Regions from separate parts of the Rhizobium sp. BR 314 genome, predicted to be linked through region 1. Evidence: riboswitches for the same ligand, from Rfam matches in the RefSeq annotation. Region 1 holds a riboswitch; the other holds the start of a gene.
What was found. Region 1 has a riboswitch for S-adenosylmethionine ahead of QD461_RS21855 (O-succinylhomoserine sulfhydrylase). Riboswitches for the same ligand answer to the same signal wherever they lie in the genome.

Region 1 (16,023 bases):
CGCTGAGAGGTTTCATCGAAACCATTCAGGGCCCAGCCAAGTCGGATCCGAAGGCGCAGCAGCGTTTTCTCGCCATCATGTTCGATCAGGCGACCCGCATGAGCCGGCTGGTCGACGATCTCCTGTCGCTCTCTCGGCTGGAGCTGAAGTCGCATATAGCGCCGGATCAGAAGGTCGATCTGGTGCCGCTGCTCGGCCATGTGCGGGACTCGCTGCTGCCGCTTGCAGGCGATCTCGACGTGACGATCAACCTGCAAGTCCCGGCCGGCAAGGTAGAGGTGCTGGGTGATCGCGACGAGTTGGTGCAAGTTTTCGAAAATCTGATCGAGAATGCCTGCAAGTATGGCCAGGAAGGCAAGTCCGTCGAGGTTTCGCTGATGAACGAGCCTGGACAGGCGGTCGCGGTGGTCATTTCCGACAAGGGGCCGGGCATACCGGCCGAGCATGTGCCCCGCCTGACCGAGCGCTTTTATCGCGTCAACGTTGAGGACAGCCGCTCGAAGAAAGGCACCGGTCTCGGGCTCGCCATCGTCAAGCATATTCTCACCCGGCACCGTGCAAGGTTGATCGTCAAGTCGGAAGTTGGAAAGGGAACGGACTTTACCGTCCGCTTCTGAAGTTGCTAGAGACAGGCGATTTTTGGTGAGAATTAGCCTATAAGTTTCAAAAGGATAGACTGTCATAATTGTTTCACTCGCCTGACATAAAAGGGCGGTGCTTTGGCCGGTAAGAAAGAAGCGCTGAAACTGGTGGGTGTGCCGCCCACCGTCGTGCTCTTTTAGCCCGTCAGGGAGGATTCATTATGAACGCGTTGAAATTGTCTATTCTCGCGCTGGTCGCATCCGCCGCTTTTGCCGGCGCTGCCGTGGCCCGCGACCAGATTCAGATTTCCGGTTCCTCTACCGTATTCCCCTATGCCAAGATCGTTGCCGAAAACTTCGGCGAAACTCATACCAACTTCAAGACGCCGATCGTCGAATCCGGCGGCTCTGGCGCCGGCCTCAAGGAATTCTGCAAGGGCGTCGGCACCGACTCCATCGATATCGCCAATGCATCGCGTCCGATCAAGGATAGCGAGATCGGCGCCTGCAAGGCAGCTGGTGTCGCCGATATCCAGCAGGTCAAGATCGGCTACGACGGCATCGTCTTTGCGTTCGACAAGAGCAATCCGGACATCAAGTTCGTGCCCGCTGATCTCTACAAGGCGCTTGCAGCCGAAGTCGTCGTCGATGGCAAGCTGGTTGCCAACCCCTACAGGAAATGGTCCGAGATCAATAAGTCTCTGCCGGATTTCGAGATCGCTGCTTATATTCCGGGCGAAAAGCACGGCACGCGCGAGGTTTTCGAGGAGCGGGTTCTCTCCGCTGGATGCAAGGCCTCGGGTGCGCTCGACGTCATCAAGGCCGCGATCAAGGATGCCGATCAGCAGGCGAAGAAGTGCATTGCCGTGCGCAAGGATGGCCTGGCTGTCGATATCGACGGCGATTATCCTGAGACGCTGGGGCGCATCAACGCCAACAAGCACGGCATCGGCGTTTTCGGCCTGTATTTCTACCAGAACAACGCCGACAAGCTGAAGGTCGCCACCGTCAGCGGTATCGTGCCCTCGGGCGAGACCATCGCCGACGGCACCTATCCGGTCTCGCGTCCCTTGTTCTTCTACGTCAAGAAGGCACATCTGGGTGTTATCCCGGGCCTCAAGGAATATGTCGATTTCTTCACCAGCGATCAGATGATCGGGCCGGATAGCCCGCTGGCCGAATACGGCCTCGTGCCCGCGCCGGATGCTGAGCGCGACCAGATCCGCAAAGATTTTGCGGACGGAAAGATCATGTAAGTGCGTAAGGACTGCACGTCGGCGCGAAATTCCATCGCGCCGACGCTGGCCGGGGAATTGGAATGAGTGTGTCATTGCTGCTGTTATGCGTGTCGGTCATCGGCGCCTTTGCCTTCGTGCTGGGGCGGGTGAGGGCTGCTGCATTGTCGGGCGGCAGGCCCTCTTCTATGCATTCCAGGCTCGGCTATCACGGTGCCTATGCCGCCATATGGGCTGTGCTGCCCGCTTTGGCGCTCGTCTGCGTCTGGTCGATCGCCAGCTCGGAAGTGATCGACCGCTTCGTGATCAAATCCTTCCCGGAAGAGGTGCAAGCTCTTCCGCGCGCGGAACTCAATCTCAGCTACGGCATGGTGCGCAGCATCGCCCATGGCGTGCGCCTTCTCGATGGCCAGGAGCTTGCCGACGTCGCGGGCGGCACGGCGGATCTGCAATTGTTGCTGGCGCAGAGGGGCGTGCCCCTGGCGGTCCGCCCGACCGGCTACATGGTCGATGCGGCAAACAAATATAATGGCATGCGCGAAATCAGCCGGATCGTCATGAGCGTGGCGGCGATCCTGCTGTCGCTCTTGTGTGCGGCCTATGGCCTGCGCGTCATCGCGCCACGCTTTCGCGCGCGCAATCGTGTCGAGCAGGTCATTCTCGGGGCGCTCATCATCGCGTCTTCCATCGCCGTGCTGACGACGGTCGGGATTGTCGTCTCGATGTTGTCGGAAGCTGCGCGCTTCTTCAGCATGGTGCCTGCAGGTGAATTCTTCTTCGGCACCGTTTGGGATCCGCGCTTCACGGGCGCAGGCACGCAGACATCGGGAACCTTCGGCTTGATCCCGTTGCTGGCGGGCACGATCTATATCGGTCTGGTCGCCATGCTCTTTGCCGTGCCGATCGGCTTGTTCGCGGCGATCTACATGGCCGAATACGCCTCGGCACGCGTGCGCTCCATCGCCAAGCCGATGCTCGAGGTGCTGGCCGGCATTCCGACGATCGTTTACGGCTTCTTCGCCCTCGTCACGGTCGGACCTTTCCTCAGGGATATTTCGGCAGAGATCAACGGCCTGATGACCGGAAGCTTCACAAGCTTCATCGAGGCGCAGAGCGTGCTGACAGCTGGCTTCGTCATGGGCGTGATGTTGATCCCCTACGTCTCGTCGCTATCGGACGACATCATCATGGCGGTCCCGCGCTCGCTGCGTGACGGTTCACTCGGGCTTGGCGCAACGCGCTCCGAAACCGTCAAGCGCGTTCTGCTGCCGGCAGCGCTTCCCGGTATCGTCGGTGCACTCCTGATGACGGCTTCGCGCGCGGTCGGAGAAACGATGATCGTCGTGCTGGCGGCCGGCGTGGCGGCGCGCATGCAGTTCGATCCCTTCGAGCCGATGACGACGGTGACGGTAAAGATCGTCAACCAGCTGACCGGCGATCTGGAGTTCACCTCGCCGCAGACGCTCGTCGCCTTCGCGCTCGGCATCACTCTGTTCTGCGTGACGCTCTGCCTGAACGTCTATGCGCTCTATATCGTCCGCCGATACCGGGAGCAGTACGAATGAGCGATATCGTGTCCTCCTCGTCACAGAAAAATCCGCGCGGGCTTGCACCCGACGCCCCGGTGCGTCGCGATATCGGCATCGCCAGGCGCTATGCCGCCGAGCGCCGCTTTCGCGCCTATGGAATTGCCGCCGTCATTTTCGGCGTCGTCTTCCTCGCTATCCTGGTGTCGACCGTGGTCCGCAACGGCTATACGGCTTTCGTCCAGACATCACTCGTCTTGCCGATCGAGTTCTCCGAGAAAGTCATCGATCCAACGGGCAAGCGTTCCAGCGATCCCAAGGTGCTGATATCGGCCAATTATCCCGTACTTGTGCGTGACGCAGTGGTGAAGATGCTTGGTATTGATCCCGCCAATCGCGCGCTCGTTCGCGAGGCGACGGCCATGGTGTCGGACAGCGCCCGGATCGCACTGCGCGACAAGGTCGTTGCCAACCCCGCTATCATCGGCACGACCGCAAACGTGGTGCTTCTTGCCAGCGCGAATATCGACTCCGCCAACAAGGGGCAGATCGATTTGACGGCCGACGAGAAGGACCGCAAGGTGTCGGATCGGCAGGTCGCATGGATGAAGCAGCTCCGCGATAGCGGCGCACTCTACAAGGCCTTCAACAGCGGCCTGTTCCTTTCAGGCAATTCGAGCCGGCCGGAAGCTGCAGGCCTCGGTGTTGCCCTGATCGGCTCGCTCTATCTGATGTTGACCGTGCTTGTGCTCGCCTTGCCCGTCGGCGTCGCCGCTTCGATCTATCTCGAGGAATTTGCACCGAAAAATCGGCTTACGGATCTGATAGAGGTCAACATCAACAACCTCGCAGCCGTGCCATCGATCGTATACGGCCTGCTCGGCCTCTCGGTCTTCATCAACATGATGGGACTGCCGCGCTCGGCCTCGCTGGTCGGCGGTCTCGTGTTGAGCCTGATGACGCTGCCGATGATCATCATCGCCACGCGCTCGGCGCTGCGCGCGGTACCGCCATCGATCCGCAGTGCCGCACTTGGCCTCGGCGCGTCGCGCATGCAGATGGTCTTCCACCATGTCCTGCCGCTCGCCATGCCCGGTATTTTGACTGGCACGATCCTTGGGCTTGCCCATGCGCTCGGGGAGACGGCGCCGCTGCTTCTGATCGGCATGGTCGCCTTCGTCGCCAATTATCCCGCTTCGCCGCTCGATCCTTCGACGGCGCTGCCGGTGCAGATCTACATGTGGGCGAGCGAAGCGGAGCGTGCCTTCGTTGAGAGAACCTCCGGGGCCATCATCGTCCTGCTCTTCTTCCTCGTTGCGATGAATATCGGGGCAATCCTGCTGCGCCGTCGCTTCGAGCGGCGCTGGTAGGGGAGGAGCACGAAATGAACATGATGACGGAAGCCGGAAGCGAACGAGCATTGGCCAAGAAGATGATGACGATCCCCTACAAGATGATCGGCCAGGACGTTTCGGTCTACTACGGCGAAAAGCGCGCGCTCTTCGACGTCAATCTGAATATCCGCGCCAATACGGTCACGGCGTTGATCGGCCCGTCTGGCTGCGGCAAGTCCACCTTCCTGCGTTGCCTCAACCGCATGAACGATACGATCGAGACCTGCCGTATCACCGGCAAGATCACGCTCGACGATCAGGATGTCTACGACAACAGTATCGATGTGGTGGAGCTGCGCGCGCGCGTCGGCATGGTCTTCCAGAAGCCCAATCCGTTTCCGAAATCGATCTACGAGAACGTCGCCTATGGTCCGCGCATACACGGCCTGCATCGTTCGAAGGCCGATCTCGAGCACATCGTCGAAACCAGCCTGCAGAAGGCTGGTCTCTGGGGCGAAGTGAAGGACCGGCTCCACGATGCCGGCACCAGCCTTTCTGGCGGACAGCAGCAGCGCCTGTGCATCGCGCGCGCCGTTGCAGTCAGCCCGGAGGTGATCCTGATGGACGAGCCCTGTTCGGCGCTCGATCCGATTGCGACGGCAAAAGTCGAGGATCTCATTCACGAGCTGCGGGAGAATTTTACGATCGTTATCGTGACGCATTCCATGCAGCAGGCTGCCCGCGTTTCACAGCGCACCGCAATGTTCCATCTCGGCCATCTGGTCGAGGAGAACGACACCGATAAGATGTTCACCAATCCCGACGATTTCCGCACGCAGGATTACATCATGGGCCGTTTTGGTTGATGATGTCAGGTGCGCGGCTCCCTTCACACAGTTCACCTTAAGGAAAGAAAAATGGTCTCCACTCACATTCTCTCTGCCTATGACGAAGACCTGAAGTTCCTGACGCGCCGTATTGCCGAAATGGGCGGTCTGGCCGAACAGATGGTCAGCGACAGCGTTCGCGCATTGGTTCATAGCGATGCCGCTCTCGCACAGAAGGTCATCTCCGACGACGTCGTTCTCGACCATGCCGAACGCGAAGTCGGCGACAAGGCGATCGTCACCATCGCACGTCGTCAGCCGATGGCGGCTGACCTGCGCGAGATCATGGGTTCCATCCGCATCGCCTCCGATCTGGAGCGTGTCGGCGACCTTGGCAAGAACACGGCAAAGCGCGTCATCGCCGTGCAGGGCACCGGAGTTCCGCGGAAGCTTGCCCGCGGCATCGAACATCTTTCCGAACTGGCGCTCGGCCAGCTCAAGGAAGTCCTTGACGTCTACGCCACGCGGTCGCCAGACAAGGCTGTTTCGATCCGCGAACGCGACGAGGAAATCGACGCGATGTACACCTCGCTCTTTCGCGAGATGCTGACCTACATGATGGAAGATCCGCGCAACATCACCACCTGCACGCATCTTCTCTTCTGCGCCAAGAACATCGAGCGCATCGGCGACCATGCCACCAATATCGCCGAGACGATCTATTACATGGCGACAGGCGCACAGCCGGAAGGCGAACGTCCGAAGGACGACACTGCAAACACCGTTGGCGCGGTGACGGAATAATCTGGAAGAGAAGAAAGGAGACCAAAGGCGCATGGTTCCGAGAGTTGCTGTTGTAGAAGACGAGGAAGCGCTGAGCGTTCTGCTGCGCTATAATCTTGAGGCCGAAGGCTTCGAGGTCGACACGATCCTCAGAGGCGATGAAGCCGAGTTGCGTCTCCAGGAGCGCATCCCCGATCTTCTGATCCTCGACTGGATGCTCCCCGGCGTGTCCGGCATCGAGCTTTGCCGCCGGCTGCGTATGCGGCCGGAGACGGAGCGCCTGCCGATTATCATGTTGACGGCCCGCGGCGAGGAAAGCGAGCGCGTGCGCGGCCTTTCCACCGGCGCGGACGATTACGTCGTCAAGCCGTTCTCGACGCCGGAGCTGATGGCGCGCGTCAAGGCGATGCTACGGCGTGCCCGTCCGGAGGTTCTCTCTACGGTGCTGCGTTGCGGCGATATCGAGCTGGACCGCGAAACCCATCGCGTTCATCGCAAGAGCCGCGAAGTGCGGCTGGGTCCGACGGAATTCCGTCTGCTGGAATTCCTGATGTCCTCGCCGGGCCGCGTCTTCTCCCGCTCGCAGCTGCTGGACGGCGTCTGGGGGCACGATATCTATGTCGACGAACGCACCGTCGACGTTCATGTCGGCCGCCTGCGCAAGGCGCTAAACTTCTCCAATATGCAGGATGTCATCCGCACCGTTCGCGGCGCGGGCTATTCCATGGAGGCCTGAGCGGTCAACCGCTCAGGCATCAACATTGCGGCGGAAACAGAAAACGGGCCTCGAGGGGCCCGTTTCGTTGTCTGAATTCTTGAATTCGCTGCTTAGCCGTTGTTGCGACGGCGATCATGCACCGGCTGGTAGGCCATGCGCTGATGATAGGTGCAGTACGGCGAGGAATCCGGGCTGTCATTGCCGCAGAAGTGGAAATCGTCCTTCAACGGATCACCGACGGGCCACTTGCAGGTGCGTTCCGTCAGTTCCGTCAGGCCGAGGCGGCGCGAAATCGGAACGACGACATTGGCCGCGGGACGGTAGGTGATCTCGTTGACCGCATCGACCTCGATCTCTTCCTTCAGCATGGTTGCACCCTGCTGGCGGGCAACCGTACGGGTCGCGACGCGCGAGGTGTAAGCCGGAGCCCTTGGCGCCGAGGCAGTGCGCTTCGGCGTGCGAGCAGCCGTCGCCGTGCCACCCGCCTTCGCTCGGCCGGGAAGGTTCAGGCGATGCACCTTGCCGATGACGGCATTACGGCTCACGCCACCCAGTTGCGCCGCGATCTGGCTGGCGCTCAACCCTTCGGACCATAGCTTTTTCAGCTTCTCGACGCGTTCGTCTGTCCAATTCATGCCCTGTCTCCGCTGTCGCGTTTCCGGTGGCAGAATCCTTCACCATTGCCTCGCATGGGATCGAGGCACGAAACGCTTTAAAATTGTGGTGACTAGTTCCGCCGCATGCAGTCTAGCAATTGCTTTTTAACCTAGTGTGAGGCTGACTCCGTGACAAGAGTCGCGAGAATCTTGAGGAATCGATTTCGGGGTTTTCCCCAACTTGCTGCCCCGGCGTGGCATTTCTGCAATATGCCGTGCCGAACGCGATCCATTTGCGCGCAAGCGCTTTCTCGCACTTGCTAAATCGCCAGTTTTGTTGACATCGCGGTGCAAAACATCAATAGTGCCCAGGCCGCCGCAAGGCGGCATTTTTGATTTTTTCGGACCCGTTTCATCAAGCGGAAGCGATTGGTCCTTAAAGTTGTGATCGAGGAGATATGGCCATGGCCGAGACCGCGCCGCTTTATGATACATACCTGCGTGCTCCGCTGCGGTTCGAGCGAGGCGAGGGCGTCTGGCTGGTGACGGAAAGTGGCGAACGCTACCTCGATTTCGCAGCTGGTGTGGCGGTCAATTCGCTTGGCCATGCCCATCCCCATCTTGTGGCCGAACTGAAGGCGCAGGTAGACAAGGTGTGGCACCTGTCGAACCTCTATGAAGTGCCCGGTCAGGAAAAGCTGTCGAAGCGGCTGACGGATGTCACCTTCGCCGACAAGGTGTTCTTCACGAATTCCGGCGCGGAGGCGCTGGAATGCGCCATCAAGACGGCGCGGCGCTATCACTTCGCCAAGGGGCATCCCGAGAAGTTTCATGTGATCACTTTCGAGGGCGCCTTCCACGGCCGCACCATCGCGACGATCGCAGCCGGTGGTCAGGAAAAGTACATCGAAGGTTTCGGCCCAAAGGCTCCGGGCTTCGATCAGGTGCCGTTCGGTGATCTCGACGCCGTCCGCGCAGCAGTTACCGATGCGACGGCGGCGATCCTGATCGAGCCGGTGCAGGGCGAGGGTGGTATTCGCCCAGCCACCAATGAGTTCATGCGCGGCCTGCGCCAGATCTGCGATGAGCATGGCTTGCTGTTGATCCTGGATGAAGTCCAGTGCGGCGTTGGCCGCACGGGCAAGCTCTTCGCTTACGAATGGGCCGGCATTAAGCCTGACATCATGGCTGTGGCCAAGGGGATTGGCGGCGGTTTCCCGCTCGGTGCGTGCCTTGCGACGGCTGAAGCCGCCTCCGGCATGAAGGCCGGCACGCACGGCTCGACCTATGGCGGCAATCCGCTTGCCATGGCCGTTGGCAATGCGGTGCTCGACATCGTGCTTGCTGATGGCTTCCTGCAGCATGTTTGCGATGTCGCGCTGGTCTTCCGCCAGGGTCTTGCCTCGCTGAAAGACCGCTTCCCTGATATCATCGAGGATGTACGCGGCGAAGGCTTGATGCTCGGCATCAAGGCGGCCATTCCGCAGGCGGATCTGCTGCAGGCTATCCGAGCCGAGCATCTGCTGGGTGTGCCCGCCGGCGACAACGTCATCCGCCTGCTGCCGCCGCTCGTCGTCACCGCCGAGGAAGCACGCGAAGGCCTTGCCCGCATCGAGCGTGCGGCCGAACGTGCGCGCGCTGCCCGCACCAAGAAATCGGCTTAAGTTTAACGCCTGCAGTCGGGGCGATTACTGCGCCGCGCGTCGAGACGACGCGCAAAGGACGCAGTAACATTTAGGAATCGCATAAGCTTTCTATAAATCGGTGCCGATTTAAGGGGGCTTATGCGTGTCCCACGCGGGCATTATTGTTTTTTCTGGAGCACAGGTAAGGACATGGCTTCTCCGAAACACTTTCTCGATCTCTCAGCCGTTCCGGCTGCCGATCTGCGTCACATCATCGATGATGCGATCGTGCGAAAGAAGCAGCTGAAGGCGGGCGCGGCCGACAAGCCGCTTGCGGGCAAGATGCTGGCGATGATTTTCGAGAAGCCGTCCACCCGTACCCGCGTTTCCTTCGATGTCGGCATGCGCCAGCTCGGCGGCGAGACGCTGTTCCTCTCCGGCACCGAAATGCAGCTTGGCCGCGCCGAGACGATCGGCGATACCGCCAAGGTCCTGTCGCGCTACGTCGACGCGATCATGATCCGCACCACGGATCATGCGCGCATGCTCGAACTGGCGGAACATGCGACCGTTCCGGTTATCAATGCGCTGACGGACGACACGCATCCCTGCCAGATCATGGCCGACATCATGACCTTCGAGGAGCATCGCGGCCCGATCAAGGGCAAGACTGTCGCCTGGACCGGCGACGGCAATAACGTGCTGCATTCATTGATCGAAGGCGCCGCACGCTTCGGCTATCGCATGAACATGGCGGTACCCCTTGGTTCCGAGCCAAAGGATCACTATCTGAACTGGGCCCGCAACGAGGGCGCCGAAATCCTGCTCTCGCATGATGCCGACCGTGCGGTCGCCGGCGCCGATTGTGTGGTAACCGATACCTGGGTTTCCATGAATCAGGAACACCGGGCCCGCGGTCACAACGTCTTCCAGCCCTATCAAGTCAACAAGGCTTTGATGGCACAGGCCGACAAAGACGCGTTGTTCATGCATTGCCTGCCCGCCCATCGCGGGGAGGAGGTGACGGACGAAGTGATCGATGGTCCGCAATCCGTTGTTTTCGATGAGGCGGAAAACCGCCTTCATGCGCAAAAGTCGATTCTTGCTTGGTGCCTGGGCGCGATCTGAGGATATAAAGCCGCGCTTGAGAGCGCGGGCGCAGTAGGAGTAAAGCAATGGCCGAAAATGCAGCCTCGCTGGGCCAATTCGATTTCGCCGGTGACGATCACGTCGTACCCTTTCAGGTGGAGGGCCTCGATGTGCGCGGCCGTGCCGTGCAGCTTGGTCCGCTGCTGGATGCGATCCTTGCCCGGCACGATTATCCGACCCCGGTGGCCCGCCTCCTGGCCGAGGCCATCGTTCTGACGGTTCTGCTCGGCACGTCGCTGAAGTTCGAAGGCAAGTTCACCGTGCAGACCAAGGGCGACGGTCCCGTCGATCTGCTGGTGGCCGATTTCTCGACGCCGGAAAATGTCCGTGCCTATGCCCGCTTCAACGAGGAAGCGCTGGCAAAGGCTGTAGCGGAAGGCCGGACGGAGCCGGAGCAGCTGCTCGGCAAGGGCGTTCTCGCTTTCACGATCGACCAGGGCCGGTTCAGCCAGCCCTATCAGGGTATCGTCGCTCTCGACGGCGCGTCGCTCGAGGAGATCGCCGGCACCTATTTCCGCCAGTCGGAACAGATTCCGACGCGCGTTCGCCTGGGCGCTGCCGAGCTTTTTGATCGTGACGAGAACGGCAAGCCACGCCACCGCTGGCGGGCAGGGGGCTTGATCGCCCAGTTCCTGCCGGAAGCGCCCGAACGCATGCGCCAGCCGGACCTGCATGGCGGCGACGGCGATACCGGTGTGCGCCACCATGCCGAGGACGATGCCTGGTCGGAAGCGCGCAGTCTGGTCGAGACCATTGACGCCGATGAGCTCACGGATCCGCAAGTCGGCACTGAGCGTCTGCTCTATCGCCTCTTCCACGAGCGCGGCGTGCGCGTCTACGAACCGAAGGCCGTCTACGACCGCTGTTCGTGCTCGCGTGACAAGCTGAAGGGCGTGCTGAAGGGCTTTTCGGCTGAGGAAATCCAGGCCAGCGAAGAGAATGGTGAAATCGCGGTGACCTGCGAGTTCTGCTCGACGACCTATCGGTTCGAAGTATCCGAGATAGAAGCGGCCTGAGGCCGCTTCAGAGCATCTCCGCGCAGAATGCGTAAAAATCAAATAGAGCGACCGTTGCACTTCCGAAAGGAAGCGCGGCGCTTTAATTCAGCGTCCGCAGCAGGTTGGGCGTGTCGAGCGAGAAGGCGGGGATCTTGACATGGAATTGCTCCCCGTCATCCGTCTCCATCTGATAATGGCCGAACATCATGCCTGATGGTGTATCCAGTGGGCAGCCCGAGGAATATTCATAGGTGTCGCCGGGCTTCAGATGCGGCTGTTCGCCGACGACGCCGGGGCCTGTCACCTCGTCGACGATGCCGTTCATGTCGGTGATGTGCCAGTAGCGCGTCACCAGCTTGACCGCCATTTTCGAGTGGTTGGAGATGACGATACGGTATCCCCAGACATAGCGATCGTCATCCGGATCGGATTGCTCCTCCAGATAAAACGGTTCCACGACCACTTCTATGTCGCGTGTTAAGGCGCGATACATGCCTGTTACCTTGCCACTGCCCTGAACCGTCGAGCGCTTATTCAAGCCTCATCGCCGCTTCAGCATTTCCAAGTCTGCGGCATATTATCCGCTTTCTGTCACTCCCGCAAAGTGCGGGATATCTAGCGGTATCCTATAACCGATCCAATCCGTCAAGGAACGGCGTGATGAAATCTGGCGCCTCGAGGTCAGCCGTTCCTAATTTCAGCTATTATGACTGATAAAACAAGTTAGTAAGGCGTACTAAAAGTATCTCGCGCCGCTTGTCATTTGGGCTTGTCTACCGCAATTCGCGCTGGCCGGCGCCGTGACAGATATATACGCTTGCAGCGGCTGATGGCACACTTCGGTTTTCCTGCTCTGCGCTGTCGGTACGTCGTCAAAATCTTGATACGCGTAATGCCCGACTTCATGGAATGTTTCTTCGCCAGGCGTTTGCTTGAGATTTTCCGGCAACCGGTTTTCGGCTATCATCTGATTCTGGCACGGCCCGCGCCTCCCCCCTCCACTCGGGAAAGCATTTTTCATGCGGGGTTTTCGATCTCCAAACCGACTGTTTGAGCGCTGGCATAAGGAGGGGTTGCGATGATTGCTCGCAATAGGAGGTTTAGATGAGGCTTTCCGCCCCTGTTTACCATTTGAAACGCAAGGCAAGGCTGCTGTCCCGTCAGCAGAATATCCCGTTGCATGCCGCGCTGGATCGCATCGCGGCCAGCGAAGGGTTTGAAGGCTGGAGCTTGCTCTCGGCCAGAACCAACACCGACGTGTCGGTCAGCGAGCTGTATTCGCGTCTGAAGCCGGGGGATCTGGTGCTGGTCGGCGCACGGCCCGGTCACGGCAAGACCCTCATGAGCCTGAGACTTGCCGTGGAGGCCATGAAGCTTGGCAACCGCGGCGTGTTTTTCACGCTCGAGGATACAGAGACGGTCGTCCTGGATCGTTTCCGGATGATCGATGCCGACCACGCGGAATTTGCGCCATTGTTCGCGTTCGACAATTCCGACGCCATCAGCGCCGATTACATCATCGCAAAGCTGGCGATGGCGCCCAGTGGCACCCTAGCTGTGGTCGATTATCTGCAGCTGCTGGATCAGAAGCGCGAAAAGCCGGAGCTGATGGCCCAGGTTCAGACATTGAAGGTGTTTGCGCGTGAAAGGGGTGCAATCATCGTCTTCATTTCGCAGATCGACCGCTCATACGATACTGCGCTGAAGCCCGTCCCTGATCTGGAGGACGTTCGGCTGCCGAACCCTCTGGATCTGAAGCTGTTCGACAAGATGTTCTTCCTGCACGACGGTCAGGTTCAAATCAGGGCGGCGAGCTGAAAGGCAGGTAGTCCCTGAAGCATTGCCCCGGAGGGGTAGATCGAGCCGCCCGGAAAAGCACCCGGGCGGCTCGATTGATATCAGGCGGAGACCTGCTCCAGCGCACGGGCAAAATCTTCGACCAGATCGTCGCTGTCCTCGATGCCCGCGGAGAAGCGCACGGTGCCCGGCGAAATGCCGAGCTCTGCACGTGCCTCGTCGGTGAGGTTCTTGTGCGTCGTGGTAGCAGGATGGGTGATCAGGCTCTTGCTGTCGCCGAGATTGTTGGAAATCTTGACGATCTCCAGGGCGTTCTGCAGCTTGAAGGCCGCTTCCTTGCCGCCCTTGAGTTCGAAGGCGATCAGGGTCGAGCCGCCGCTCATCTGCTTGGCGATGATATCGGCTTGCGGGTGGTCCTTGCGGCCCGGATAGATCACGCGGGCGACCTTGTTGGTCTGCTCGGCGAGGAAATCGGCCACCTTGGCGGCGTTCTTCGTCTGCTGGGCAACGCGTAGCGGCAAGGTCTCGATGCCCTTCAGCAGCGTCCATGCGGTGAAGGGGGACATGGCCGGTCCGGTATGGCGGAAATAGTCCTGCAGCTTCTCGTCGATCCACTGCTTGTCGGAGAGGATAATGCCGCCGAGCGAACGGCCCTGACCGTCAATATGCTTGGTGGCGGAATAGACGACGATATGGGCGCCGAGCTCCAGCGGCTTCTGGAAGAGCGGCGTCGCGAAGACGTTGTCGACGACGACCTTGGCGCCGATCTGGTTGGCGAGCTTGGCGACGGCTGCGATATCGACCACTTCGAGTGTCGGATTGGTCGGGCTTTCCAGGAAGAACAGCTTGGTGTTCGGGCGGATGGCCTTTTCCCAGTTCTCGGTAAAGCGTCCGTCGACGAGGGTGCACTCGATGCCGTATTTCGGAGCCAGTGTCTCTACGACCCAGCGGCAGGAGCCGAAGAGCGCGCGGGCGGCGACGATGTGGTCGCCAGCCTGCAGCTGGCAGAGGATGGCGGCGGAAACGGCGGCCATGCCCGAAGCGGTGGCGCGTGCGTCTTCAGCGCCTTCCAGCGCACACATGCGCTTTTCAAACATGTCATTGGTCGGGCTGCCGTAACGGGCGTAGATGAAACCTTCGGTCTCGCCCTTGAAGCGGGCTTCCGCCGCTTCAGAGGTATCGTAGACGAAGCCCTGGGTCAGATAGATCGCTTCGGAGGTCTCGCCGAATTGCGAACGAAGCGTTCCGTTGTGTACGAGCTGGGTTGCGGGGCGCCAAGTCTTGCTCATGCCATCACCACTTTCAAACAAAAAAACCGGTCGCAAAAGCAGACCGGTTCAACCCCGGTCTTTTTAGCCATTTGTTTAACGTGGCTGCAAGCCGACCGGCCAAATCACCACGGGATAAGTTGCAATACTGCCGTTGACGGCTTGCGTCAATTCCCTGAGTTTGGTTTTGTCGGCGACAAATTACTGCCTCTGTGTCCGTTAGGATGGGTCAAGGGTCGCAGCAACATTTTCAATCGGCGCACAAGCCTGCGGGTCGCTTTCGACCGGAGGGATCGTGGGCTGAAGAAAGGGCATGATGGCTCGCAATACTGGAATTCTGGCGGACCGCGCCATAGCAGCGCTCTTTGAAACAGGGCGGCTAACGAGCGAGAGAGAACTGGACGTCGATCAGATCCAGCCTGCAAGTCTTGACCTGCGGCTCAGTTCGCACGCCTTCCGCGTCCGCGCCAGCTTCATGCCAGGGCCTTCGCATCTCGTTGCCGACAAGCTCGATCGGCTGAAGCTGCATGTCATCGACCTCTCGGAAGGCGCGGTGCTGGAAACCGGCTGCGTCTATATCGTACCGCTGATGGAGCGGCTGGACCTGCCGGAAGACATGTCGGCCTCGGCCAACCCGAAGAGTTCGACAGGTCGCCTCGACATCTTCACCCGCGTCATCACCGACCGGGCGCAGGAGTTCGACAAGATCCCAGCCGGCTATTCCGGCCCGCTCTATCTTGAAATCAGCCCGCGCACCTTTCCCATCGTCGTGCGTCGTGGCTCGCGCCTGTCACAAATCCGCTTCCGAGTCGGCCAGGCCTTGCTGACCGAGCCGGAACTCTTGGCGCTGCACGAAACCGAGACGCTGGTCGCCAGCAAGAAGCCTAACATCACCGGCGGCGGCATCGCGCTGTCGATCGATCTCGCCGGCGACAAGGAAGGACTGATCGGCTATCGCGGCAAGCATCACACCGCTGTCGTCGATGTCGACAAAAAAGCCCAACACGACATCTTCGATTTCTGGGAGCCGCTTTATAGCCGCGGCCGCACCGAAATCATCCTTGACCCCGACGAATTTTACATCCTTGTTTCGCGCGAAGCGGTGCATGTGCCGCCGCATTATGCCGCCGAAATGACGCCGTTCGATCCGCTGGTCGGCGAATTCCGCGTCCACTATGCCGGCTTCTTCGACCCGGGCTTCGGCCATGCGCCGGCCGGCGGTCGCGGCAGCCGCGCCGTGCTCGAGGTGCGCAGCCATGAAGTGCCCTTCATTCTCGAAGATGGGCAGATCGTCGGTCGCCTCATCTATGAACACATGCTGGAACAGCCGAGCAGCCTCTACGGCTCCGGCCTCGGCTCGAACTATCAGGCGCAGGGCCTGAAGCTCTCGAAGCACTTCCGGCTTTGATCGCATAGCGGCGGCCTTGACAGAGGCCGCCAACTGTTGGACATCTCACGGTGTCAGGCGGGTGTAGCTCAATGGTAGAGCAGCAGCTTCCCAAGCTGAATACGAGGGTTCGATTCCCTTCACCCGCTCCAGTCTCTCCCCTGTCCGCCCCGGAGACATAGGTAACAGTTTGTCCCTA
Region 2 (16,023 bases), on a different contig from region 1:
TATCGACGTCGCCGGTCGCCCCGGCACCGATCACCTCTTCCTCACCGACCGCAAGGGCATGCAGCATATCGACTGCACCGGGTTCGACCTCCCCTACGGCCGCCAGCTTGCCGCCGACATAAGGGACCGCACGGAAACGGCGATGGGTCAGGAACATTGCTTCAAAGCGATGGAGCTGGCGCTGAAGGCGCAGGCGCTCGCTGAGGCAACATCGCTCAAGAACATTCAGAGGTAATTGCGTCATGTCCGACATCAAGAAAGTCGCGATCATCGGCCTCGGCATCGGCCGTTCCCACATTACCGAAGGCTATCTGCCGCATGCCGATCGCTACGAAGTTGCCGTTCTCTGCGATCTCAACGAGGAACGCCTGAACGCCGTCGGCGACGAATTCGGCATCGAGAAGCGCGTCAAGGATTTCTCCGAAGTGCTCAACATGCCTGATATCGACATCATCGATATCTGCACGCCGCCCGGCTCGCATTTTCAGTTGATCATGCAGGCACTATCAGCCGGCAAGCATGTCGTCTGCGAAAAGCCGCTCGTGGGATCGCTCGCGGATGTCGATGCCGTCATCGCCGCCGAAAAGACGGCCAAGGGCCGGCTGATGCCGATCTTCCAGTATCGCTACGGCGACGGCATCCAGAAAGCCAAGCGCATCATCGCTTCAGGCATCGCCGGCAAGCCTTATGTCGCCACGTCGGAAACGCATTGGGTGCGCGGCGCCGACTATTACGCCGTGCCCTGGCGCGGCAAGTGGGACACCGAGCTCGGCGGCGTGCTGATGACCCACTCCATCCATCTGCACGACATGCTCACCTATCTGATGGGGCCGATCGCAGGCCTCTTCGGCCGCGTCGCAACCCGCGTCAACGATATCGAAGTCGAGGATTGCGCCAGCGCCAGTCTGCTGATGGAAAACGGCGCGCTCGCCACCATCAGCGCGACGCTCGGCTCGCAGGAGCAGATCAGCCGCCTGCGACTCGCCTTCGAAAACGTCCTGATCGAGAGCAACCACGAGCCCTACAGCCCCGGCCAGGATCCCTGGAAGATCGTTCCGGCCAATGATGAGATCGGCGCAAAGATCGACGCGCTGCTCGCCGACTGGTCGCCGATCCCGAACCGTTTCAACACGCAGATGAGGCTGTTCCATGAAGCGCTGGTATCGGGCGGACCGCTGCCGGTGACCACAGTCGATGCCCGCCAGGCGCTGGAGCTGGTCACAGCCTTCTACGAATCGTCGGAAACACGCACCGAAGTCCGCTTCCCCGTCGGGCCGGAAGCCAAGAAATACAAGAGCTGGAGGCCGTCATGAACGTTGCCCCGCGAACCACCAGAACCAACAAGGAGGAAGCGCCCATGGCGACAAGCGTATCGCTGCAGAAGGTTATCAAGCGCTATGGCGAGCTCCAGGTGGTTCACGGGATCGACCTGGAAATCGAGCCGGGGGAATTCACCGTCTTCGTCGGTCCCTCCGGCTGCGGCAAGTCCACGCTGCTGCGCATGATCGCAGGTCTCGAGCCGATTTCCGGCGGCGGGCTTTACCTCGACGGCAGCCGCATGAACGATGTCCCTGCCTCCAAGCGCGGCATCGCCATGGTCTTCCAGTCCTATGCGCTCTACCCGCATATGACCGTCTACAAGAACCTCGCCTTCGGCCTCGAAACAGCTGGTATGAAAAAGCAGGACATTCAGCCCCGCGTCGAAAAGGCAGCCGAAATCCTGCAGATCAAGCAGCTGCTGCAGCGCAAGCCGAAGCAGCTTTCGGGCGGCCAGCGTCAGCGCGTCGCCATTGGCCGCGCCATCGTCCGCGAGCCCAACATCTTCCTCTTCGACGAGCCGCTCTCGAACCTCGATGCCGAACTGCGCGTGCAGATGCGCGTCGAGATCGCCCGCCTGCACCAGCGGCTCGGCAACACCATGATCTACGTCACCCACGACCAGACCGAGGCCATGACCATGGCCGACAAGATCGTCGTGCTGAATGGCGGCAAGATCGAGCAGGTCGGCGCTCCTCTCGACCTTTACAACAGGCCGAAGAACAAGTTCGTTGCCGGCTTCATCGGCTCGCCGAAGATGAATTTCCTCGACGCGAAGATCGTCGCCTCCGACGACGGCTCCGCCGTCATCGACCTCGCCGGGCAGACAGTGCGCCTGCCGCGGCGGCTGGGCGGCCTGCAGCCCGGACAACCCGTCACCCTCGGCGCCCGCCCGGAGCATCTGAATGTCGGTGACCGTGGCGTAGGGCTCGGCAATGCCCGTGTCGATCTCGTCGAGCATCTGGGCGGCCAGACGATCCTCTATGTCACGCTGCATGGCGGCCAGGCCCTGACGGTCGCGCTGGAAGATCAGCAAAGCATCCGCGCCGGCGAAACCGTCAGCATCCACATCGATCCCGAGCGCTGCCATCTGTTTGGCCCGGATGGGGTAACTTTGTAGGAGCATGTTGAAGCAGGTGGGGGCCATCTCGCCCCTGGCGGGCGAGATAAGTCTCCGCATTTGCCGTGCCTTGGCTAGACCTCGACGATCCGCCGGCTGCCGATCGAACGAATCTGGCCGGATGGAATGACATCGGCCGGAACGCCTTTCCGCCGATACAGGCGAAGCCGTCTGCTGCCGGGCGCAAGATGAAACCAGTCATCCTCCGCCCGATAGGCTTCCAGATCGATCTGTACCGATTGCGCAAAACGGTCGGTGCTCACATCAAGGAACCAATCCTCGCCCTCTTGCGCCGCCGATGCCGCAATCTCGGCATCGTGGAGCGCCTTGCTCCGCCCCAGCGGGAAGTAAAAGGCCTGAGCGATCACAGCGCCCGTTGCCTGCACCGTCAGCCGCGCGACCGTGACATCATGCGACGGCGGTCCGAAACGGAAGGCATAGGTCGTATCGAAGAAGGCGCCGAAAAGATCAGTGCATGCAATCTTTTGCTTGCTGCGGGCTTCGAGCACCAGATCGCGACCGCCACCAACGACGACCTGACGGCCATCGCGCAGGCAGGAGACCTCGACGGTCAGGTCGAGCGCCGCATCGCTCTCATTGATGACATGCACGTCGAGGCCATTGGTGCCCTCATCCATCAGCAGCACCTGCACCGGCCGGAAGGCGCGGCGCAGCCCATACCAGACCGGCTTCGGCTCGCCGGTCGAGTCGATTACACCCCAGCCGGCGCCGGGAAGCAGGTCTTGCAGCGTCCAGACGAGCGCGCCATTGCAACCGGAACCATGACGACGCCATTCGGCATAGGTCTCTTCAGACACCTCGCCGGTCACGGCGCGGGAAAGATTGAGATAGAGATCGGGATCTTCCCGTCGCAGGCGGTTGGGCTCGAAGCCGTAAAGCTCCTGAAAATAGTGATCGCGCACATCCTCGAAATCCCAGGACGCGCCGCGATCGCGCGGCACGCGCTCTTTCCATAGCGGGCTATGGACTGCGGGAACCGGCAGATGCTGTCCAAGCGTGCGGGCTTGCGGCACATGCGCAAAAGCCAAGCTTTCGGCGGCAAAGCGGACATCGGCACGGCGCGCATCGGCGAGCGGCCGCATATAGGCGCCAACGCCGTAGTAATGCGTCACACCGGCGTTTGGCGAAAACGGCATCGGCCCACCGGAGGGCGAATTGAAGACATAGGGCACATCCGGCCGGAGCGATTGCGCCAGCGGCGGGATGATCTCTTCGACGATCGGGCTCTTCCAGAACTGTTCCGGCAGCCCCATCATGGCGGCCTGCTGGTGGATCTCGCTGCCGCCGCAAAGGACTGCCAGAGATGGCGAGAGGCGTGTGCGGCTCAGAAGCTGCGAAACCTCCGATTCGACATGGGCGTTGAAAGCCTTGTCGTTCTTCGGATAGTCGAAATTGGCGAACATGAAATCCTGCCAAACCAGCAGGCCGAGCTCGTCACAAAGGCGGAAGAATTCCGGCGTCTCGTAAGCCATGGTGCCGCCGATGCGGATCATGTTCATGCCGGCCTCAGCCGCCAGCCGCAGCCAGCTCTGGTAATCGTCGCGGCCACCGGGCAGCCGTGCGATATCCGCTGTGGTCCACACCGCACCCCGGCAGAAAATCCGCTCGCCATTGAGGATCAGCGCGAAATCCTGTCCGTCGGCGCCGCGATCGACCGACAGCCGGCGAAAGCCGGTCTGCCCAAGCGCGTGCTCGACACCATCGACGACGAGAGCAACATCATGAAGCTGCGGCACGCCATGCGTATGCGGCCACCAGGGCATCACGCCGGGAATTTTCAGGATTGCGGTATAGTGGCTAGCCCCGTCTTTCTCAAAAGCCTGCTCGGCCTCTCCGCACTTCAGCACCAGCTCTTCGACATCGCCCTCGATCAAAAGCGAAGCATAGAGCCTGCCCTCGCCATTTTCGAACAGGTCCGGCCGCAGCGAGAGATCGCGGATGACGGGCGCACTCGGCCGCAGCAGCGAAATCGGCCGCCAGGGACCGACCGCCTGAATCTCCGGGCACCAGCCGGGCATATGGCCGAGCAGCGTCGTGCGCACCGTCCGCAAGCCTTGCGGCGTGATCATCTGCGGCCGCCAGCGGGCGCGAGGCCCTGGCTCGGACAACCTCGGCTCCAGCGCACGGAAGCAAAGCGCCAGTTCGTCGCCGCCAAGCAACGTGACGTCGACGTCATGGGCTTCGAACATGCTTTCGGAAACGAGGATTTTTTGGCCGTTAAGGAAGACTTCGCAAAGCGTCGCCAGCCCTTCGAGCCTCAAGACCGCCTCACCGGCCTCAGCATCCACCAGACGGCATATGTACCAGGCATCGCGGTCGTTAAGAGGTTGAGGCTTCGTCCGGTCGAAACGCCCGGCCTTTTCCAGTGCCTCCGCCACCGTGCCCGGCACGGGCGCCGGAATGAAGCCTGAGGTCAGCGGCACATCTGACGGCAAGATGCAGGTGCCTGCATCCGTCAACACCAGATTGCATCCTTCGCTCAGCCGCATTCCGCCGCCGAGATCCGCCAAGCGCCCGCCCATGACATTTTCGGGGGATTTCCCCCGCCCCAATATGTTCAGAAATAACCCAGCCTTATGATGATCGAATGGAAGCCGATCAAAGCTTCCGTTCAAGCTCGCCCATCATGGCATCCCACGCATCTGCGGCCGGATCAAGGGCCGTGCGCAGCGGCTCGAATTTCTTGCGCGTGACGGCGCGGGCCAGCTGGAACTGCACAGACTTCGCCGTCTCGGAGATTTTCCGCGCCTCAGCCGCTGCTTCGGACAGATCGGCCGAGAGCCAGTCGAAATGACTGCCGGCAAGCTCGAAATTGGCGCCGAGCTGACGCAGCGTGTTAAAAGCGTATTTATGGAAGAAGCCGAAAGGCCGTTCAGCGATCGCTTCCACCTGCGTGGGGAAAACCGACGCAAAGGCACGGATCGGATTGGCGCCGGGGCGACGACGGAAATGGAATGACAGAAGCTGCCGCGCAGTCTCACGGATCGCGGCTTCGGCCGGTGCCTTCTCCGGGAATTTCGCAAATTCCGTATAAGGCAGGAAGGGCAGGTCCTCATCCGTCAAATGCAGCTGGAACAGCCCGTCGAAATCCTCACCCGATAGCTGGAAGAACCCGCCATTGTGGAAGTAATCGAGCGTGCGGCCCTCCATGTCGAGCCGGTTGATCGCCACCGTCGTCTTGCCGTGTTCGCGGCGATAGCCGATCCCTTGAGTATCCGGCATGAAGAAGGAATCCATCTCCACCAGACAGAGCCGGCCGCGGCCGATCTGCTCGGCGACATGGTTCTGAACCTTGTCGTAGATCGCAAGTTCGGTACAGCGCACGCCATAGAGCGCTTCCAGATCCTCGAGCGGCACCTTGAAGAAGGTGAACTGGTCGCCCTCGAAATCTTGGCCCACCGTGAAGCCGAGCATGGCTTCCGGCGGCAGCTTCAGGCTCGAAAGCACTTCGATCCAGAGATCGACGTAGCAATTTGTCTCGGGCCACATGCGCTCGCTGTCGTGCAGCGCATGTGGCTTGTAGGCGGCGGGATCCAGTCCCTGAAACACGGAAGCCATGGAAGCGATCAGCCCCACAGCGTCTTGCGTACGCTCTCGGGCCATTCCTTGACGTCGAGACCGTGGGTGTGGAACAGCGCCAGCGCGATGCGCTCCAAGCCGAAGCCGACGCAGGCCGTGTGCGCAACGCTGCCATCGGCAAAGTTCAGGCCCCACTTCGTGCCGAAGGCATCCTGATGGTAATTGAAGCTCATGCAGGCGGTCGGCTTGGCGACGGAGGTGATCGGGATCAGCAGCTCGAACTTCAGATTCTGGTCGCGCTGGTTGTTGGCAAGCATCTTGCCGGCGCGGCCGAAGAACGGGTCGTTGGCGACATCGATGGTCACGTCGAGGCCAACGGCCTTCATCATCTCGACACCGCGATCCATCCAGCTCTGACGGAAATCAGTTACATGCTTCTCGCTGCCCATGCAGACATATTCGCGCATGCGGAACAGCTGCTGACGGGCCGGATCCTTGGAGGGCTCGTGGCGGAAACAATACGACTGCAGGTCGTAGAGGGCGCCGTTTTCCGAAATGGCGCCGCGCTTGGCAACCGTCGGATAAAGCGGATAGCAGGCAGCCGGTGTCAGCACGATATCAGTCGCCTGCTGGTCTTTCGTCCAGTCGTTGCCGACTTCCATGCACTTCAAGAGGCTCATATGGTCGAGCTCGTTGCCGCAGAAGCTGTGCACCGTGCCGGCAAGCTGCGGGAAGCTCTTCATGTAGCCGCTGGTTTCGAAGAAAGCGCGATTCATGCCGGGCGGAAAGCGGATGGCTTCGGCGCCATCGGCACCGCCGAACGTGTCGATCAGACGCTCGAAGGCGGCAATGACGTCTTCGAATTGGCCGCTGCGGCCATAGAGACCGTCAACGCCGGTGTCGATCAGCAAACCGGAATCGAAAAGACGGTCGAGAAACGAGGATTGCATATCCATGACGATTACCCCAACAGGCTGGTATCTTGTTTGTGGACGAGCAGCATGGTCGACGTATTGCCGAGAATGCGGTCGTTCGAGATCATCAATTGCGCCGAATGCGCGTCGCGCAGATGGCGGCCGAGGCTGTAGGGCGTAGCGTTCTTGTAGCCCATGATGCCGCAGATCAACATCGCATGGTTGATGATCGGCAGGATCATCTCCGACGACGCGATCTTGACGTTGTTCATCGCCACGGCAAAGGCCATCGACGACAGACGATCGGCATCAAGCTTCGCCTCTTCATAGGCCTTCAGCCCGGCAACCACATTGGACTTCACCATCTGCAGCATGCTGGAGGCTTCGGCGAGACGCAGCGCGCCGGGCGGCGGTGCACCAGGAGACTTGCGGGCGGCGGCACGCACGAAGGCCTGCGCGCGGGAAACCGCGTCGGCGGCAATGCCGTACCACACGCCGCTCCAGAGAAGATGCGAGCTTGCCAGCATCGATTGCGCGGCGATCTCGGCAAACGGCTTCGGCAGGATCTGCCTGGCCGGAGCCTCGCCCTTGAAGAGGAAGCCGTCGGAGCAGGTGCCGCGCATGCCGAGCGTGTTCCACTCGACCGTGCGCTTGATATCGTATTGATCCCTAAGGAAGCAGGTCAGCACCTGGTCGGAAGAGGCCGCCTCGGCGTGGCTACGCGAAGTGATCAGGATGGCGTCGGCATGGGCGCCATAGGAGATGACGGTCGCATCCTTTTCGAGATAGCAGGTTTCGCCCTCGACCTTGATCGCGCAGATGCTGTTGCGCAGATTGCCGCCGATCCCGCCCTCGGTCGTTGCCGAGGCCAAAAGCAGCTGCTCGCTTGCGATACGGCGCATGAAGTCGCGGTGCCATTCGCTTTCGGCACCATGCTCGACCAGGCTCGAAAGCTTGATGTGATGCATGGCAAAGACCATGGCGCTGGCGGCGCAGGCCTGGCCGAGGATCGAGCAAAGTTCGGCAATCTCCGTGATCGAGGCACCCTCGCCGCCAAATGCAGCGGGGATCTGGATGGAAAGCAGCTTCTCGGCGCGCATGGCGTCGACAGCTTCGCGTGGGAACCGGCCCTCTGCATCGACGGCATCGGCGTGTTGGCTGGCAATCGCCGCGACGCGGGCGGCACGTACTGCCGCTCCCTCGCCCGTCCCAACCTCAATTCGAGCGACCGCCGCAGTCATCACGCGACCTTTCTGCCGTCCAGGATCATGCCGACGGTTCTTTCGATCGCGGCGATGCTGGCAAAGGACTTGCGGTTCAGCAGATTGTCCGGAAACTCGATGTCGAAGGCCTCCTCGATGCCGAGCATCAGCTGAACGGAGGCGAATGAGGATAGCCCCGTTGCATAGAGATCAGCATCGTCTTCGATCTGATCGACAGCGACGGGAAGCGCACCGAACTTGGCCAGCAAATCGCGAATCGTCTTATTCATAGTCTAGTCCCTTCTGGCAATTGCAAGCATAACCGTGGTTACGCAGTCTTATTATCGCCAAGAAGTAACAGGCAAAACAGAACATTCCGCTAATCGACGTGGTAAATACAGCCGACTTATACTTTGTAGAATAATTCTATATTCATCATTTGTTTGATAAAAATTTACTAAACATAAACCAAGCAAACCGCCGTCCACACACACATATTCAATAAACTCAATATTATGTGCTGGCGATTTTACGGAAAGACGGCGCATGCAAGAAGGTTAACGCCCCAACTCGCCGTCTCGTTTTATTTGGGAAATCTCATAACAATCATAGCGTCAGTAAATTACGGAATGGAAGAGCAGGCTCTAGCCTTCGGGCGGATAGACATGCTCGCCGCCGCGATAATCGGAAACAGAGTAACAGCCTTCGCCAACTGCGCGAACCGAGCTCCCGCCGATATCCGCCTTGCCGTAGCCGCCCGGAATATCGAGGATGTAGGTCGGCTGGCAAAGGCCGGAAATCCGGCCACGCAGTGCCTCCACGATCGCCTGCCCCTCCGCGATCGTCAAACGGAAGTGGCTGGTGCCGGGGGCGAGATCGGGGTGATGCAGATAATAGGGCTTCACCCGCGTTTCGACGAAGGCCTTCATCAATGCGGCCAGCACGTCCGGATCGTCGTTGACGCCCTTGAGGAGAACCGATTGGCTGACGAGCACGATCCCTGCATCCACCAATCGAGCGCAGGCAGCTCGTGCCTCGTCCGTCAATTCGCGCGGATGATTGGCATGCAGGGCCACATAAATGGTCTTCCCGCTCTCCTTCAGCGCCGAGATCAAGGCGCCATCGATCTTGGCTGGGTCAACAACGGGAACGCGCGTGTGGAAGCGGACGATCTTCACATGATCGATATCGGCAAGCTGCCTGAGGATCTCTTCCAGCCGACGCGGAGAGAGAATCAACGGATCGCCGCCGGTCAGAATGACTTCCCAAATTTCTTTATGGTCGCGGATATAGGCAAAGGCGCCGTCGAGCGCATCGCCATCCAGCGTGCCCAGGCCTTGCGGCCCGACCATTTCGCGGCGGAAGCAGAAGCGGCAATAGACCGGGCAGACATGCACGGCCTTCAGCAGAACGCGGTCGGGATAGCGATGCACGATGCCCTCGACCGGGCTGTGCGCATGATCGCCGATCGGATCGGCGCGCTCTTCTGGCGTGACGACTAATTCCGCCGCATCGGGAACGAACTGCCGGGCGATGGGGTCGGTGGCATCGGCCGGATCGATCAAGCGCATAACCGATGGCGTCAAAGCCACGGCATAGCGCTCCGCCACAGCTTCAAGCGCGATCGCCTGATCGGCATCGACCAATCCGGCGCGCTCAAGCTCGCCAATGCTCCTGACCGGACGCATCACGTTCATGCGTCATACTCCGTAACGGGGGCCCACAGCACCTGCTCGATGCGCGAGGCGCCGGTTGCCAGCATCACGAGCCGGTCGAAACCGAGCGCGATGCCGCTAGCTTCGGGCATAACGGCAAGCGCCTCCAGAAACTCCTCGTCCAGTGGATAGGTCTCGCCGTAGACGCGCTGCTTTTCGACCATTTCGATCTCGAACCGGCGGCGCTGCTCGGCGGCATTGGTGAGCTCGCCAAAGGCATTGGCAAGCTCGACGCCGCAGGCGTAAAGCTCGAAACGCTCGGCAACGCGATGATCCCGTGCCGACGGCCGGGCAAGTGCTGCCTCGGAGACAGGATATTCGTCGAGGATCGTGGCGCGGCCGAAACCGAGATTGGGCTCGATCTTCTCGACCAGCACCCGACTGAAGAGATCCTGCCAGAGGTCGTCGTCGGCAACGCGGATACCGGCCTTGCGCATATCCGCCGCCAGCTGCTCGCGATCCGTCGAACCGTCGAGGCCGATGGACGCAAAGAGGTCGATGCCGGCATAGCGCTCGAAAGCGGCTGCGACGCTGATGCGCTCGGGCTGCAGGAACGGATCGGTCTCAGCGCCACGATAGGTCAGCTTCTTTGCGCCAACAGTCTCGGCTGCCAGCGCCAAAAGCACCGAGCAGTCGGCCATCAGGGCCTCATAGCTCTCGCCTGCCCGATACCATTCCAGCATGGTGAACTCCGGATGGTGCAAGGGGCCGCGCTCACGGTTGCGATAGACATGGGCAAAGCAGGCGATGCGCTCCTCACCGGCCGCAAGCAACTTCTTGCAGGCAAATTCCGGTGACGTGTGGAGATAGAGAGGCAACGCCCGGCCATCGGTCGTCAACGCCTCGGTCTCGAAAGCGTGGAGATGCGCCTCGTTGCCCGGCGACACCTGCAGCGTCGCCGTATCGACCTCGATGAAATCGTTGCGTGCAAAGAACATGCGCATCGCGGCCTGGATCGCATTGCGGCCGATCAAGAATGGCCGCCGGTCCGCATGGACATTGCGGGTCCACCAGGGGGACGCTTTGCTCGTCGTTGGCTTCATTCCTAGCTTTCTTCGGGGCGCAAGCCGCGTTGGGGGTGGCAATTTCCATTGATTTAGGGTAGTTGCGCCCCCAAGCAAACAATTGCTGCGTCTCGGAGAGCATTTAGACAGTCCCTCTACGACGCAAAGCGCAGCGTTACAAGGAAGTCTTATGGTCAAGGTCATCGCCTCTTCGGTCCGCAAGGGCAACGTTCTCGACGTCGACGGCAAGCTCTACGTCGTTCTCACCGCTCAGAACTTTCATCCGGGCAAGGGCACCCCGGTCACCCAGGTCGACATGCGCCGCATCGTCGACGGCGTGAAGGTTTCCGAGCGCTGGCGCACCACCGAGCAGGTCGAGCGCGCCTTCGTCGAAGACGTGAACTTCCAGTATCTCTATGAAGACGGCGAAGGCTTCCACTTCATGAACCCGGCCACCTACGACCAGGTCGTCGTCGATGTCGACACCATGGGCGACCAGAAAGCCTATCTCCAGGAAGGCATGACCTGCATCCTGTCGATCCACGAAGGCATTCCGCTGGCACTCGAATTGCCGCGCCACGTCACGCTCGAGATCACCGAGACCGAGCCGGTCGTCAAGGGCCAGACGGCATCCTCGTCCTACAAGCCTGCCATGCTGTCGAACGGCATCCGCACTCTGGTGCCGCCGCACATCAACGCCGGCACCCGCGTCGTCATCGCCACGGAAGACAATTCCTACGTCGAGCGCGCCAAGGACTGAGCCTCAAGCTCATAGCTTGCATGAAAAACGCCCCGTCCTCGCGACGGGGCGTTTTGCGTTTTGGCTGGATTGAGATCCCATCGCAGTGGCCGCGCCAGCAGGCAAGATCACGCTATCGCGTGCTGGCTTTTTTTCCGCTCTTTTCTTCGACTTTGGCGGGCTCGGAAGGCACATCTGTTTCGGTGCTGCGTTCATGCGATGCCAAAGCTTGCATATGTAGAACACGCGGCGACATCGCCTGCATATAGGCATCGGAGCGGCCGATATAGATCATGGTCACATCGGTGAGTTCCGCCAGCATGGCGCAAGCCTTCGCCTGAACTTCAGCCTCCAGTCCTTCAAAGGCATCGTCGAGGATGATCCACTTCGGCTTCGCCAGCAGCAGATGCGCAAAGCCAACGGCTTTCTGCTCTTCGGTATCGAGCAATCGATCCCAGCGGGCCTGGGTGTCGAGGCGACTTTTCAGGCGGCCAAGGCCCACCTTGTCCATGATGGCATCGACGGCGGCATCGTCATAGGCGTCCCTGTCGTCCGGGAAGCAAATGGCCTCCCTGAGCGTACCGGTCGGCACATAGGGTGTGTGCGGCACGAACAGCATATCGTCCATCGGCGGCAGGCTGACCGTTCCGGCGCCGCTATACCATTGATGCGCCAATACCTCGAACAGCAATCGCCTGTTCACACCATGATCGCCGTTGATCATGATGTGCTCGCCGGAATTGATCGTGACCGTGCCCTCGGCGATCCGGAAGCCGTTTTCCGTGGCCTCGTCATTGGTCTTCGTCGACACCTCGAGATCCGTCCAGACCATCATACCAGGGGCCGCCTTGTCGAAGGTGAGGGTGTGCGGCATCGGCGGCTTGTCGTCCATCTCGGTCAGCGCCTGACGGAAATCGGTGACGCGCATCAGCGTCGCGCGCCATTCCGCGATCGGGCCGAAATTGGCGACATACCAGCGCAGCGCCGAATTGACCTGATTGAAGGCGCCGACCGCCACCATGAGCTGGCCGAAAGTAAGCCCGCCGGAGAAATAGGCGGGTGCTGCCACCAGGATCGGGATAATCAGCACCAGCCAGCCGTAACCGGCGGAAACCCAGGTGAGGTTGGTATTGGCGATAGCGAGCTGACGGATAACACCAAGCACGGCGGAAATATCGAGATTGATCCGCTTACGCTCGTTCTCTTCACCGCCGGCAATGGTGATCGCCGGCATATGCTCATTGGCATGCATGAGCGCGAAACGCAGTTCGGCTTCCTTCGAATAGCGATCGGCATTCAGTCGCACCAGACGACGACCGACAAACTGGCTGAGGAAGGAGGCCGAGCCGGCATAAAGGATTGCCGCCCAGACCATGTAGCCCGGGATGGAGAAGTTCGCCCCCCTGAAGTGGAAGACCATGCCGCTCGACAGTTCCCACAGCACGCCAATGAAGCTCAGGAGCAGGATCGTTGCCTGCACGAGACCGATGGCAAGTCCGGTCGTGCTTTCGGCGAGGTTGCGGGCATCCTCATGCAGGCGCTGGTCGGGGTTAACGCCGATCAGCCCGGAGGACGCGAGGCGCAGCGCCCGCTTGGCCTGCAACCACTGGTTCACCAGATCTCTCGCCAACCCCTCGCGCATGTAAAGCGCCGTCATCTGGTTCAACCACGCCTGGATGACATTGAGAACCAGAAGCGAGCCGGCGATAATGCCGAAAACGCCGAGCTGGTGGAAGAAGGCGGAGATGTCGCGCCGGGCGAGCGAATCGTAAAACGGAGCATTCCAGCTGTTCAGCAGCACCTGAACGTAAGCGGTGAGCAGGATGATCACCAGCAGCGCCGCGGTCAGCGAAATGATCTTGATGCGAACCGGCGAATTCCAGAAGGCCGAGAACATCATTTTCAGCCGAAAGAAGAGGCTGAAATCGTATCCGACCTGCTCGTTCCCCTGGATATTCGGCTTGGCTTGCGCTTCAACTGCCATCAGCACTTCCCTGCGACGCACTTCCCGTCAGTTAATCATGACCCGCCCTCATGTCCATCCTTGCAACAGATCGGTGCGATCACGTTCCTATATACACGGTTTCGCGTCTTGAACCGAATTAGGTCAGCAATTAGCTTGCCCTCGAAAGATTGAGAAAGCCTTCCGATGCAATTTCAAGGAACTGCCGACTATATCGCAGATAAGGACCTGATGGTCGCTGTCAACGCCGCCATCAGACTGGAGCGTCCACTTCTCGTAAAGGGTGAGCCCGGCACGGGCAAGACGGAACTGGCACGGCAGGTCGCCGCAGCGCTCGGCCTCGACCTCATCGAGTGGAACGTCAAATCGACCACCAAGGCACAGCAGGGCCTTTACGAATACGATGCCGTTTCGCGCCTGCGCGACAGCCAGCTCGGGGATGAGCGCGTTCACGATGTCCGCAACTATATTCGCCGGGGCAAGCTCTGGCAGGCCTTCACCTCGTCTCAAAAATGCGTGCTTCTGATCGACGAGATCGACAAGGCCGATATCGAGTTTCCCAACGACCTGCTGCAGGAACTCGACCGCATGGAATTCCATGTCTACGAGACCGGCGAAACCGTCCGTGCCGCCGTCCGCCCGATCGTCATCATTACGTCGAACAACGAGAAAGAACTGCCGGACGCCTTCCTGCGCCGCTGCTTCTTCCACTATATCCGTTTCCCCGACATGGAGACGCTGACCCGCATCGTCGAGGTGCATTACCCCGGCATCAAGCAGGCGCTGGTGCATGCGGCGCTGACGCAATTCTTCGAAATCCGCGATGTGGCAGGCTTGAAGAAGAAGCCGTCCACCTCCGAAGCGCTCGATTGGATCCGCCTGCTCGTCGCCGATGATGTCGACCCAGCCACGCTGCGCGCCGATGCGAAGAGTGCGCTGCCGAAGCTGCATGGCGCGCTGCTGAAGAATGAGCAGGACGTGCATCTCTTCGAACGGCTGGCTTTCATGGCGCGCGGGCAGGGGAAATAGAACGGCTCTCGCGGAGAACATCTTGAACATCCGTAAGTGGCAACCGACATCAGGGCACGGCCGCCCCCCCCCCCGCAAAGCTTGGCCATTGACCCGCCGCACCAGCAGGTTTATGGATTTCACTCTGTGGTGATTTGGCCGGCCGGCTTGCAGCCACGTTAAATAAGTCGCTAAAGGGCCGCGTGCGGACCGGTAGCGATTCATCGCGGCCGGTTTTTTTGTATTTGGCGAGTGAAACAATGCCCATCAAGATCCCCGATACGCTACCCGCATTCGAAACCCTCCAGAGCGAGGGCGTGCGGGTAATGACCGAAACGGTGGCGTTCCGTCAGGACATCCGCCCCCTTCAGATCGGGCTTCTCAACCTCATGCCGAACAAGATCAAGACCGAGGTCCAGATGGCGCGCCTGGTCGGCGCATCGCCACTGCAGGTCGAGTTCTCGCTGGTGCGCATCGGCGCCCATAAGGCCAAGAACACCTCCGAAGAGCATCTGCTATCCTTCTACCAGACCTGGGAAGAGGTGAAGCACCGCAAGTTCGACGGCTTCATCATCACAGGCGCGCCGATCGAGCTGCTCGAATATGAAGAGGTTACCTACTGGGACGAGATGAAGCAGATCTTCGACTGGACGGCGACCAACGTCCATTCGACGATGAATGTCTGTTGGGGCGCCATGGCCGCCGCCTATCATTTCCATGGCGTGCCGAAGCATACCTTGAAGGAAAAGGCTTTCGGCGTTTATCGCCACCAGAATCTCGCGCCCTCCTCCGTCTACCTCAATGGCTTCTCCGACGATTTCGCCATTCCCGTCTCACGCTGGACGGAAGTACGCCGAGAGGACATCGAGAAGGTTCCGAGCCTGCAGATTCTGATGGAATCGAGCGAGATGGGCGTCTGCCTTGTGCACGAACAGGCCTGCAACCGGCTCTACATGCTCAATCACGTGGAGTATGATTCCACCTCGCTGGCGGACGAATATTTCCGGGATGTGAATGCGGGCGTGCCGATCAAGATGCCGCACAACTACTTCCCCCATAACGACCCGGAAATCCCGCCGCAGAACCGATGGCGCAGCCATGCGCATCTGTTCTTCGGCAACTGGATCAACGAGATCTACCAGACCACGCCTTACGATGTGGAGGAGATCGGCCAGGAAAGGACTTGAGGCTTGTTCATTCCCTTCTTCCTGAAGCTGAAGGAAGCGAAGGTTCCGGTGACGCTCCGGGAATTCCTGTCGCTGCTTGAGGGAATGGAAGAGGGAATTGCCGACTATGACGTCGAGGCCTTCTACTATCTGGCGCGCACGACGCTCATCAAGGACGAGCGCTTCATCGACCGCTTCGACCAAGTCTTCGCCGATTATTTCCGCGGCGTGGAAGCGATCAGCGGCAGTGCCGAGGGGGAAGCGGTCGAAGCAACAGCCATTCCCGAAGAATGGCTGCGCAAGCTCGCCGAACGGCATCTGACCGAAGAGGAAAG

Region 2: another riboswitch for S-adenosylmethionine. It lies ahead of metA (homoserine O-acetyltransferase MetA); the one in region 1 lies ahead of QD461_RS21855 (O-succinylhomoserine sulfhydrylase).

Annotation. Positions count from the first base shown of each region.
Region 1 is NZ_JARWLA010000019.1:35,175-51,197, reverse strand. Features, by position in the region: gene phoR (phosphate regulon sensor histidine kinase PhoR) at 1-617, shown strand, start outside; gene QD461_RS21915 (substrate-binding domain-containing protein) at 803-1,837, shown strand; gene pstC (phosphate ABC transporter permease subunit PstC) at 1,900-3,381, shown strand; gene pstA (phosphate ABC transporter permease PstA) at 3,378-4,712, shown strand; gene pstB (phosphate ABC transporter ATP-binding protein PstB) at 4,727-5,542, shown strand; gene phoU (phosphate signaling complex protein PhoU) at 5,594-6,307, shown strand; gene phoB (phosphate regulon transcriptional regulator PhoB) at 6,339-7,022, shown strand; gene QD461_RS21885 (GcrA family cell cycle regulator) at 7,115-7,639, opposite strand; gene QD461_RS21880 (aspartate aminotransferase family protein) at 8,065-9,264, shown strand; gene argF (ornithine carbamoyltransferase) at 9,436-10,353, shown strand; gene QD461_RS21870 (Hsp33 family molecular chaperone) at 10,401-11,390, shown strand; gene apaG (Co2+/Mg2+ efflux protein ApaG) at 11,473-11,865, opposite strand; gene QD461_RS21860 (DNA helicase) at 12,477-13,190, shown strand; gene QD461_RS21855 (O-succinylhomoserine sulfhydrylase) at 13,271-14,458, opposite strand; SAM riboswitch at 14,501-14,579, opposite strand; gene QD461_RS21850 (2'-deoxycytidine 5'-triphosphate deaminase) at 14,751-15,845, shown strand; tRNA gene QD461_RS21845 (tRNA-Gly) at 15,903-15,976, shown strand; gene QD461_RS21840 (IS481 family transposase) at 16,021-16,023, opposite strand, start outside.
Region 2 is NZ_JARWLA010000003.1:81,777-97,799, reverse strand. Features, by position in the region: gene QD461_RS05385 (Gfo/Idh/MocA family protein) at 1-235, shown strand, start outside; gene QD461_RS05380 (Gfo/Idh/MocA family protein) at 243-1,313, shown strand; gene QD461_RS05375 (ABC transporter ATP-binding protein) at 1,358-2,437, shown strand; gene QD461_RS05370 (glycoside hydrolase family 2 protein) at 2,512-4,980, opposite strand; gene QD461_RS05365 (DUF1839 family protein) at 5,057-6,016, opposite strand; gene QD461_RS05360 (amino acid--[acyl-carrier-protein] ligase) at 6,025-6,933, opposite strand; gene QD461_RS05355 (acyl-CoA dehydrogenase family protein) at 6,939-8,132, opposite strand; gene QD461_RS05350 (acyl carrier protein) at 8,132-8,383, opposite strand; gene QD461_RS05345 (lysine-2,3-aminomutase-like protein) at 8,738-9,790, opposite strand; gene epmA (EF-P lysine aminoacylase EpmA) at 9,787-10,851, opposite strand; gene efp (elongation factor P) at 11,003-11,572, shown strand; gene QD461_RS05330 (ABC transporter ATP-binding protein/permease) at 11,685-13,535, opposite strand; gene QD461_RS05325 (AAA family ATPase) at 13,701-14,543, shown strand; SAM riboswitch at 14,660-14,737, shown strand; gene metA (homoserine O-acetyltransferase MetA) at 14,783-15,709, shown strand; gene QD461_RS05315 (vWA domain-containing protein) at 15,713-16,023, shown strand, end outside.